Regions from separate parts of the Nocardia sp. CA-107356 genome, predicted to be linked through region 2. Evidence: riboswitches for the same ligand, from Rfam matches in the RefSeq annotation. Region 2 holds a riboswitch; each other region holds the start of a gene.
What was found. A riboswitch is a leader RNA that binds a small molecule or an ion and turns the genes downstream of it on or off. The one in region 2 is predicted to bind S-adenosylmethionine.
Positions count from the first base shown of each region.

Region 1: linked by a shared signal. The riboswitch ahead of ACQP1G_RS02455 (aminotransferase class V-fold PLP-dependent enzyme) and the one ahead of ACQP1G_RS32515 (amino acid ABC transporter permease) in region 2 are both predicted to bind S-adenosylmethionine.
Region 3: linked by a shared signal. The riboswitch ahead of ACQP1G_RS40915 (bifunctional o-acetylhomoserine/o-acetylserine sulfhydrylase) and the one ahead of ACQP1G_RS32515 (amino acid ABC transporter permease) in region 2 are both predicted to bind S-adenosylmethionine.

Region 1 covers NZ_CP191992.1:543,074-546,806, reverse strand. The annotation lists gene ACQP1G_RS02460 (YbaB/EbfC family nucleoid-associated protein) at 1-10, opposite strand, end outside; gene ACQP1G_RS02455 (aminotransferase class V-fold PLP-dependent enzyme) at 142-1,464, opposite strand; SAM riboswitch class IV at 1,511-1,624, opposite strand; gene ACQP1G_RS02450 (LysE family translocator) at 1,751-2,386, shown strand; gene ACQP1G_RS02445 (MDR family MFS transporter) at 2,447-3,733, opposite strand, start outside.
Region 2 covers NZ_CP191992.1:7,233,745-7,237,477, reverse strand. The annotation lists gene ACQP1G_RS32525 (ABC transporter substrate-binding protein) at 1-41, opposite strand, end outside; gene ACQP1G_RS32520 (amino acid ABC transporter ATP-binding protein) at 61-867, opposite strand; gene ACQP1G_RS32515 (amino acid ABC transporter permease) at 864-1,865, opposite strand; SAM riboswitch class I at 1,876-1,969, opposite strand; gene ACQP1G_RS32510 (hypothetical protein) at 2,300-3,022, shown strand; gene ACQP1G_RS32505 (glycosyltransferase) at 3,200-3,733, opposite strand, start outside.
Region 3 covers NZ_CP191992.1:9,035,791-9,039,523, forward strand. The annotation lists gene ACQP1G_RS40905 (MFS transporter) at 1-758, opposite strand, end outside; gene ACQP1G_RS40910 (TetR family transcriptional regulator) at 893-1,645, shown strand; SAM riboswitch class IV at 1,689-1,799, shown strand; gene ACQP1G_RS40915 (bifunctional o-acetylhomoserine/o-acetylserine sulfhydrylase) at 1,883-3,232, shown strand; gene metX (homoserine O-acetyltransferase MetX) at 3,339-3,733, shown strand, end outside.

The DNA of each region.
Region 1 (3,733 bases), 3.6 Mb from region 2:
CCGAATTCATTCAGCCGCCTTTCCGTTCCCCCGCCCCGGCCGGACGAGTGCCATCACCTTCCTAGACGCAGTGGGCGGGGCGCAGGTTCCATCGGAGGCGCGAATTGCGCGGCGAAATTCTCAGAGCGAGATCGGCATGGCCTAGCCGATCGAGCAGGGCGCGGCGCCGCCCGTCGGGTCGAGGCTGGTGAAGGGGCGGGTCTCGGGGGTCGGATTCCACAGGCCGTCGGTGCTGGCGTAGTTCCAGTTCGCACCCGTGGCGACGAGTGTCGCGATGGCCTCGACCAGGCGGTCCACATCGGCGGAGCTGGTGCCGAGGCCGATGCTGGCACGCAGAGCGCCGCCGAGCCCGAGGCGGTCGAGCAAGGGATGGGCGCAAAAACGGCCGTCTCGGATGCCGATGCCGTATTCGGCGGAGAGGTAGGCCGCGACCTGGCCGGGGACGAATCCGTCCAGGGTGAAGGCAACGATGCCGACGGTGTCCGGGCTGTCGTCCCAGATGCGCAACAGGTTGACGCCGGGAATGGCGGACAGGCCGGTGCGCAGACGATCGGCGAGCAGGCGTTCGTGGGTGGCGAGGGTTTCGGGATCGATCGCACAGAGCGCGTCACACGCGGCAGCGAGCGCGGCCGCACCCAGCACATTCGGCGAACCGGCCTCATGACGTTGCGGAGCGGGCGCCCATTCCGCGCGGGTGGTGCTGACCTCGCGGACCGCGCCGCCGCCCGCCAGATACGGTTCGGCGGCATCGAGCCAATCCCGACGTCCGACGAGCACTCCCGCACCGAACGGTGCGTAGAGTTTGTGGCCGGAAAAGGCGAGATAGTCGATGCCGATGTCGCGCAAGCTGATTCGACGATGCGGCGCCAACTGGGCGGCATCGACCAGGATGCGGGCGCCGCACTGATGGGCGATGGTGGCCAGCCGCTCCAGCGGCAGCACCTCACCGGTCACATTGGAGGCGCCGGTGACCGCGAGCAGCGCGGCAGGCTTACTGCACAGTTCGGCGATCAGCTGACGGATGGTCTCCTCGACGGTCGCGGCGGCCTTGACGACGCGTCGGCCGTGCCGAGTCCAGGGCAGGAAGTTCGCGTGATGTTCGATATCCAGCACCACGGTGTCGCCGGGGACGCAGGCGGCGAGCAGGTTGAGCGAATCGGTGGTGTTGCGGGTGAAGACCACCACCTGATCGTCGGCGGCATCGAGGAACCGGGTGACGGAACCGCGGGCCGCCTCGTAGCACTCGGTGGAGATCCGCGAGGCGTAACCCGCGCCGCGGTGCACGCTCGCATAGAACGGCAGCAACTGTTGCACCCGCTCGGTGACCTGCGCCAATGCCGGTGCGCTCGCGGCGTAGTCGAAGTTCGCGTAGGTGGCCGTCCCGCCCTGGACCAACGGCACCTGCAGGTCGTCGCCGGAGACCCGGGCGAAGGCGGAACAGGGCTGGTCAACAACAGCAGTCATCACAAAATCCCATCGGCTGTGGGACCCGTAACCAGGTGATTATCCGAGTCCGCGCTTGCCGCACCCGGTTGGGCTGCGGCCCGGTCGTCACCCGGAGCACCCCACCGCGGAGGAGGGTTGCCGACCAGCTAGCCGGGGCTTGACGCTGGTACTCATAACCTGAACCGAGACTGACAGATATCTCGCCGCTGTGTCAACCGTTGTTTCCGGCCGGCACTCCCGTGCATATACATGCACTCAAATAAATAACCTTGCAAAGCCGGGCGATCTGCGGTCTCATCGAGAGGTGACCGCTTCCCTGCTGCTCAGCTTTGTCGGCCTGTGCATTCTACTGTCGATCACGCCCGGCCCGGACTCTTTCCTGGTGCTGCGATTCTCGATCGTGGACGCGCGACCCGGCATCGCCGCGGCGATCGGCTCGGCACTGGGCGGCATCGTCTGGGCGGTGGTGGTCGCGGCCGGGGTCGCCGCACTGCTGGAGCAGTCCGCGACGGCCTACCGGACACTGAAGGTCATCGGTGGAATCTATTTGGTGTACTTGGGAATTCGGGCGCTGATCGATCACCGCAAGCAGCGCGGGGCCGGTACCGCGCAGACGTCCGGGCAGCCGAGCGCGGGTGAGGTGACATCGATTCGCTCGGCATTCGCCGCGGGCGTGGTTTCGTGCATGTTCAACCCGAAGGTCGGACTGTTCTACCTGGCGGTGCTGCCGCAATTCCTCACCGATGTCACCTTCGTGAACACCCTGGCGCTCGGCGCCATCGAATGCACCATTGCCGCCGTGGAGATGATCCTGCTCGCCCTGCTGGCTGCGCGGGCAGTCGCCATGCTGCGCCGCCCGCGGGTCCGCGATCGGCTCGAGCAGATCAGCGCGGCCATCCTCGCGGCACTCGGCATCGGCACCGCCGCCTCGGCCGCGTAATCCGTTGCGCGCCTTGCCGACAGCCACTTCCAGCGGCCGTCGGCAAGGCGCACCGCGTCCCTATTTCGGCTGCATCTCCTTGCGCCACAGCAGCACTGACGCGACCAGCGAAACCACGGCGGCGGCGGTGATCCACCAGAATGCTTGCCGGAACCCGGCATCCACCGGCAATCCGGCGGCGGCCGCGCGATACAGCACCACCGCCAGCAACGCCGCCCCGATCGACCCGCCGACCCGCTGCAGAATATTGACGAACGACGCCGCATCCGGCATCTGCTCGGGCCGGACCGCGGCATAGGCCGCAGCCACGATGGGCATCCCGGTCAATCCGGTCGCCATGCCGCGAATCAGCAAAAGTGCCTGTATGACAACAGGATTCATCGACGCATCACCGAGCGCGAACGGCACCGTGACCGCGACCGTCACCGCACTGCCCACCACCGCGACAACACCCCCGCCGTACCGATCGGTCAACCGGCCGCCGATGGGCATCGCGATAATGCCGCCGAGTCCGAACGACATGAGCAGCAACCCCGTCGCTACCAGCCCATCGCCGTGTAAGACCTGAAAGTACAACGGCAGCACCAACATTGCCCCGAACATCGAGGCGCCGGCGAAGAAGTTCGCCACATTCGCGGTCGCGAACACCGGATGCCGGAACAAGCCGACATCGAGCAGACTCGCGCCGCGCCCGCGCACCGACCGCGCCACGAACAGGCCGAGTGCCAGCGCACCGACCACCACCGACACCCATACCGTCGGCGCGGAAACGCTACCGCGACTGCCGAATTCGCCCAGCCCGTAGACCAGCGCCGACAAACCGACCGCGATCAGCGCGAATCCGCTGGCGTCGAATCGACCCCCGGTATCGGTCGTCTCGCTGCGCGGCAATACCCGGCGCGCCAGTACGAACGCCACCAGTCCGAACGGGATATTGATCAGGAACAGCCACTCCCAGTCCAGATTCGCAAGCATGACGCCGCCGATCGTCGGGCCGATCGCGGGCGCGGCGACCACCGCGATCCCGACCACGCTCATCACCCGACCCAGCCGATGCGGACCCGCGATCTGACCGATCAACGTCTGCCCCGCGGGCACCAGCAAGCCCGCGGCAAGCCCCTGCGCGATCCGTAACCCGATGAGCCAACCGATATTCGGCGCAAGCGCACACAACCCCGAGGTGACGGTGAACCCGGTGAGCGCGCTCAACCAGACCCGATCCATTCCGAACCGGCGTCCAAGCCAGCCGCATAGCGGCAGCGTCACGGCCAGCGCCAGCAGATATCCACTCGCGATCCACTGCGCGCTGTTCAGCGTCGCACCGAGATCGGTGGCGATGGTGTTCAG
Region 2 (3,733 bases):
AGGCCGACCAGGGCGGTGAGCTTCATTGAATACCTGTTCATCGGGGAGCGCGCACCGCGCTCAGCGGACTCGGGATAGAAATGCGCGGGTGCGCGGATGTTCGGGGTTGTCGAGTACGGCGGCGGGCGGGCCCTGTTCGACGATCACGCCGCCGTCGAGGAATACGACGGTGTCGGCCACCTCACGGGCGAAACCGATTTCGTGGGTGACGATCACCAGCGCGGTGCCGCCGTCGGCGAGATCGCGGATCACGTCCAGGACTTCGCCGACGAGTTCCGGATCCAGCGCGGAGGTCGGTTCGTCGAAAAGGATCACCGGTGGCCGCAGCGCCAGCGCCCTGGCAATGGCCACGCGCTGCTGCTGCCCGCCGGACAGCCGCCGCGGATAGGCGTCGGCCAGTTCGCCGATGCCGACCCGGTCGAGCAACTCCTTGGCCTCGCGCTCGATGTCCTGCCGCGGGCGACCCTGGGCGGAAATCGGTGCGAGCGTGACATTGTCGAGCACCGTCAGATGCGGGAAGAGGTTGAACTGCTGGAAGACGAAGCCGATATGCGAGCGCTGCTTGCGCACCTCGCGGTCCGACAGCGCATGTAACTTGTTGCGGCGCAGTCGATATCCGATCAGCTCGCCGTCGATGTGCACGGTGCCCGCGTCCAGTGGCTCCAGGTGGTTGACCACGCGCAGCAGTGTCGACTTGCCGGAGCCGGACGGGCCGATCACGGTGACCACCTCACCCGCATGCACTGTCAGATCGATGCCGCGCAGTACTTCGGTGGCTCCGTAGGACTTTCGCACGCCACGAACTGCTACGGCCGGGGCCCTGTCCCCGTGCGGGATGCCGATCGTGTCGGTGACCGGCGCGCTCATCGGGTGGCTCCGCGCGGTGCGGTGGAACCGCTTTCGGCGATTTCGCGCAGCTTGTGCCATACCTGCTGTATCGGCGTCGGTGGCGATGTGCGGTGCGCGCCCTTGGCGTAGTGCCGTTCGATGTAGTACTGCGCCACCGACAGAATCGTGGTCAGCACGATGTACCAGACCGTCGCGACCATGAGCAGCGGCACCACCCGGCCGTTACGTCCGTAGATGACCTGGACCTGGTAGAAGAGTTCGGCGATCGCCATCACCGAGACGATCGAGGTGCCCTTGAACAGGCTGATCACCTCGTTGGTCGCATTCGGCAGGATCGATCGCATCGCCTGCGGGACGATGACGGTGCGGAATTGCCGCAGCCGCGGAATGCCCAGCGCCGCAGCGGCTTCCAGCTGTCCGGGATCGACCGCGATGAATCCGGCCCGGATGATCTCGGCCGAATACGCGGCCTGATGCAGCGCGAGGCCGACAACCGCCGCGGTGAACCCGCTGATCACCCCGTTCACTTCGAACGTGAGAAATCCAGGGCCGAACGGGATGCCGAGCGAGAGCGTGTTGTACAGGTAGGCGATGTTGAACCAGAACAACAGTTGCACGATCAGCGGAATCGAGCGGAAGGCCCAGATGTAGACCCACGAGATCACCCGCAGCACCGGATTATTCGACAAGCGGGCGATGGCCAGCGCGGTGCCGATCAGGAATCCGAGTGCCGTACCCCACAGGGTCAGCTCCAAGGTGACCTTCAGCGCCGATAACACCGATTTCGCGGTGAAGTACTTGGCGAAGGTCGACCAATCCCAGCCCGGATTGGTGACCAGTCCATGGATGAACTGGGCGAGCAGCACGAGCGCGATGACGCTGACCACCCAGCGCCACGGGTGCCAGGTCCTGGCGATCGCTGGTGCGTCGGTGATGGTTACGGTAGCGCCGGGTGCGTCGGCACTCGGTAGCGGGACATCCGATACCGGGGCATCGGATGCGACGGACGCGCTCATGATTTCGGTTCCTCCATCGTTCCCGGCGGAAGCACCCGCACCCGGTCACCGGGGGGTTGCTGCGACGTCGACGAGCCAGGTCTCTCGGTCGCTCTGGATGGTGTCCGACGCCGAGCGCGGGTCGGTCGATCGGTCTAGCCGAAATATCATGCGAAGCAGGCGAAGTCCGGCACAAGGGTACGAATCAGCGTGAGCGCAGACCTTGTCTGAAAGGTTGTGAGCAGGGATTATTGATCCGGTCGTGCGGTGGATCGCGAGGCTTCGGGTGTGGTCGTGCCGGCGTATTTCGCCTGGAGAGCGCACCCGGTATGTCGTCGCGACCCTCCGGCGGGAAGTGCGACGCGACGGCGTTGCCGGTCGAAATCAGCGCTGTTGTCAGGGTTTGCTGGAGTATTCTCTGACCTCGATCGTGCCCGACGATGAGGAGGTCCACCGTGACCGTGCTGCGCCGTCTGACCACGCTTACCGCCAGCGCGACCGCCGCGGTCGCGCTGACTCTCGCCGTCCCCGCCATAGCCGCCGCGGTACCGGCGCCGACGCCCGTACCCGCGATCCCGGCGGCGACCGCACCGGGTCAACCGTCCGGCCACGCCGCACCCGGCGATTTTCTCGGCGCGTACCGAGCCGCCGTCGATGCGCTGCGCGCCTTCGGCATCGACCCCTTCCTGTACCCGGCGGCCGCGGCGTTCTGCTCCAACAACAGCAGCCTCGGCCTGGTCCCCGCTGTTGCTGGCGCCGTTCCCGGGCCATGGCCCAAGAACACCGTGGCGATCCCGGGACTCGATCTGTCCGCGGTCAAGGCTGGCCAAACCCTGTTCACCTTCGTGCCCTACGGCTTGGCCTCGGACAGTACGAGCGTCTCCGGTATGAACGTCGCCTGGCTGAATCTGGCCAACGGTCGCAGCGGCGTTACCGCCATGGGCCCGCTCTCGGATGTGGTCCGAACGATGGTGCCCGCCGAAGTCCCTACCGAACTACGACCACTCGCCGAACGCGCCATCCAGGACTTCTTCGCCGCATTCCCCACCGGCGGCGTCCGCGCCGTCCCGGTCGACACCGGCTCCGGCACCGTCCTGGCCGCGGTCTTCGGAACCGTCGACAACGGCGGCAAGCCCTGCTTGTTCCTCCCAACAGTCGGCATCACCTCGGTCCGGTGAACTTGCGTCGGGTGGATGCCCAAGGTCGCCGAGCCAGTTCGGGGAGCAGTGGCGCCGGATGTGGACGCCGGCCAGTTCGGTCGCGAAGCTGCCGGATTCCGGGGCGAGTCGAGATCAGGTGGAACTGGAGGCAGGGATCTCCCGGGCGATATCGCCGGAGATTCCACCTGATCTCGATCAGTGGTTGGGTTCGAGGTGGCGGGTCTTCCAGGTCAGGGTGTTAGTGCGACGAGCTCGGCGGGAGCGGGACCAAAGGCAGAGGTAAGCGGCGATGGATACCGGGTGCGCCAGGGCGGCAAGGGCGTCCGTGCGGGTCACGGCGCCACGTTCCAGCGAGCGGGCCAGCAGGCGGCTGGCGACTGCGGCGGTGTAGCCGATGAGTCCGGCGGTGCGCAGTGCGCCCCTGCCACCGATCGCGGCCACCGGCGGTGCCCAATAGGCCAGCGCCGCAACAGCTCCCACGGCCGCACCGCCGACGGTCGTACCGCCGTAGGCCGACCACAGCCAGCGGGTGTAGCCCGCCTCGAGTTCGGTTGCGTCCCGATACATTCGGGTGCGCGCCGCGCGACCCGCCGCGACCAGCGCGGTGCGGTGACCGGAACGGCGCAGGGCGCGAGCGATATCCAGATCCTCGGTGGGGCTGGCGGCCACCGCCGCGTGACCGCCGATGGTGCGGTAGGCGGCGGCATCGAAGACCAGGAATTGGCCGCA
Region 3 (3,733 bases), 1.8 Mb from region 2:
ATCAGCAGTGCGACACCGACGATGAGCAGCCCGAGGGTGCTCCCGGCCAGCCAGCCGTCCTCGGCGGCCCGGCTGAATCCGTACACGATGGCGATCAGACCGAGCGTCACGGTGACCGCACCCGGTACGTCATAGCCGCCGGTGCGCGGTATCGGCACATCCTTCACAACGAACGCCAGCGCGCCGAGCAGCGCGAGCAACGCGATCGGGGTGTTCACCAGCAGGCACCACCGCCAGGAGGCGTACTCGGTCAGCGCGCCACCCGCGATCAGGCCGAGCGCGGCACCACCCGCGGAAATTCCGGCGAAGACACCGAAAGCGGTCGCGCGCTCCTTCGCCTCGGTGAAGGTCACCGAGAGCAACGACAGCGCCGCCGGTGCCAGCAATGCCGCGAACGCGCCCTGCAGCGCACGCCCGGCAAACAACTCGGCGCCGTTCTGCGCCAGACCGGCCACCGCGGATGCCCCGGCGAAGCCGACCAGGCCGACGATGAAGATTCGCCGCCGCCCCATGTAGTCGGCCAGCCGTCCGCCGAGCAGCAGCAGACCGCCGAAGATCAGCGTGTACGCGGTGAGCATCCACTGCCTGTTGCCGTCACTGATGTCCAGATCCCGCTGGGCGAAGGGCAGTGAGATGGTCACGATGGTGGCGTCGAGAACCACCATGAGCTGGGCCAATGCAATCACCCCCAGGGCCAGCCACCGCGTCGAGCTGGTTTGTCTTTCCGGAACTTCCACCGCTATCGCAGTCTCGCTCACTGTGTTCTCCTAGCCGTCCGAAGTAGTGCTGCCATCCTGTCATCGAAGGACATTTGTCGTCAAGAGAAAAATGTCGCACTCGGACATTTGACCGTTAAGGACACGAAATGTCCCGATTGCGATAGCATGGGGACATGCTCGAGTCATCGACGCCGATCGGCGCGAGCGCCGCAGCCGACGACGCTGTGCGCGCCCCAGCAAACCCAGGGCCCGGTACGTCCGGCGCCGGCGCGAGCGCGGGATTGCGCGAACGCAAGAAGCAGCAGACCAGGTTGCGCATCATCGAGGTGGCGTTGGACCTGTGCGACGCACAGGGATTCGACGCGACGACGGTCGAGCAAATCGCGAACGGCGCGGACGTGTCACCGCGCACCATCAACCGGTACTTCGACAGCAAAGAAGACATCGTCCTCGGGCCGGTCAAGGATTTCGGCCTCGCCATCGCCGAATGCCTGCGCGGACTTCCGGTCACCGGCAATGAACTGCAATCGCTGCGCGAGGCGTTCCTGCAGGTCGTCGACAGGGCCGCGGAGAGCGTCGACGGACCGATCTCGTTCCAGCGCTTCCAGCAGATGCAGCGGATCCTGCGTAGCAGTCCGACGGTCAGCGCGCAGAGCATGGAACTGGCCGACGATAAGCACGCCGCGATCGCCGACGCGATCGCCGAGCGACTCGGTACCCAGCCCGGTGCGCTGCCGGTGCGACTGGTGGTCGGCGCATGGCAGCTGATCGGTCATCTCAGCATGGAATGTGCGCACTCGATCTTCGATGGCGCGGATACCTCGGCCGCCGCTGCCGAGGCCCGCACTGCGTTCACCACATCGTTCGACGAATTCATACGGGTGTGCACCGGGTGCATCGACACCGGTCAGGCGGAGAACCGGTAACGGATTTCGGCCACTCACCGCCCGCCGGTTACCATGTCGGTCAGGTCATGAGTGCCAGCGCGAAGCCCCGGCTTGCTGGACGGCAACCCTCCAGCAGCGGTGGGGTGCTCCGGGTGATGACCGGGCTCTCGAAAGTCGAGAGCAAGCGCGCACTTCAGGAGGTTCCCCCCATGTGTTGTTGTCCGTCACCCGCACCCCGATAAAACCTGCTGGCGAACAACCCTTTTGGAGCAAGACATGAGTGACCCCATCGCGTCCGTGGCCGATAACGACGCCGCCGGGATCGATCCGGCGCAGTGGTCCTTCGAGACCAAGCAGATCCACGCGGGCCAGACCCCCGACGAGATCACCGGCGCACGCGCACTCCCGATCTACCAGACCACCTCGTACGCCTTCCGTGACACCGATCACGCGGCCGCGCTGTTCGGGCTGGCCGAACCGGGCAATATCTACACCCGGATCATGAACCCGACCCAAGACGTGGTCGAGCAGCGCATCGCCGCCCTGGAGGGCGGTGTGGCCGCACTGCTGCTGGCCTCCGGTCAGGCCGCGGAGACCTACGCGATCCTCAATCTCGCCGCGGCTGGCGATCACATCGTCTCCAGCCCGCACCTCTACGGCGGCACCTACAACCTGTTCCACTACTCGCTGCCCAAACTCGGCATCGAGGTGTCCTTCGTCGAGGATCCGGACGATCTCGAGCAGTGGCGCGCCGCGATCCGGCCGAATACCAAGGCCTTCTACGGCGAGACCATCGCCAACCCGAGCAGCGCGATCTTCGATATCCGCGGCATTTCCGCGATCGCGCACGCGGCGGGCCTGCCGCTGATCGTCGACAATACGGTCGCGACCCCGTATCTGATCCAGCCGCTGGCCCACGGCGCGGACATCGTCGTGCATTCGGCGACCAAGTACCTGGGCGGGCACGGTTCGGCGGTCGCTGGCGTGATCGTCGACGGCGGCGCCTTCGACTGGACCGTGCGCGACGCGCAGGGCGAATCCCGCTTCCCGGGCTTCACCACCCCGGACCCGAGCTACCACGGCGCGGTCTTCGCCGATCTCGGTGCTCCGGCCTACGCACTCAAGGCGCGGGTGCAACTGCTGCGTGATCTGGGCGCGGCGGTGTCGCCGTTCAACGCGTTCCTGATCAGTCAGGGCATCGAGACGCTGAGTCTGCGGCTCGAGCGCCATGTCGCCAACGCACAGGCGGTGGCCGAATTCCTGAGCGCGCATCCGGCCGTGGAATCGGTGTTCTATGCGGGACTGCCGTCCTCACCGTGGCACGAACGCGCCGCCGAGCTGGCACCGAAGGGCGCGGGCGCGATCGTCGCGTTCGAACTGCGCGGCGGCGTCGATGCGGGCAAGAAGTTCGTGGACGCGTTAGCCCTGCACAGCCATGTCGCTAACATCGGGGATGTGCGTTCTCTCGTAATCCACCCGGCGTCGACGACGCACTCGCAGTTGACGGCCGAGGAGCAACTGGCCTCCGGCGTCACCCCGGGGCTGGTCCGGCTCGCGGTCGGTATCGAGGGGATCGACGACATCCTGGCCGATTTACGAGCCGGCTTCGCGGCGGCGACATCGTGAGCGAGCGATCCACCGACACAGCACCCTCGGTCACGACGGAACTGAGCGCTAGCGAGTCGGAGTCGTGACCTCGAGCGCCGAACCGAGTACCGCCCGTTCGTCCGCGGTGGCCCTGCCACCGCCGGACGGGCGGCTCGGCATCATCGACATCGGAGATGTGCGGCTGGAGAACGGCGCGGTCATCCCGGACGTCCATCTGGGTGTGCAGCGCTGGGGCGAGCTCTCCCCCACGCTGGACAATGTGGTGCTCGTCCAGCACGCGCTGACCGGCGACTCGCACGTCGTCGGGGTGCCCGACGATATCCACCCGCTGCCCGGCTGGTGGGACGGCATGGTCGGTCCCGGTGCGCCGGTGGATACCGACGAATGGTGCGTCATCGCGACGAACGTGCTCGGCGGCTGCAAGGGCAGCACCGGCCCCTCCTCGCTGGCACCAGACGGAAAGCCTTGGGGCGCAAGGTTTCCCGAGATCTCCATTCGGGATCAGGTGACCGCGGAAGC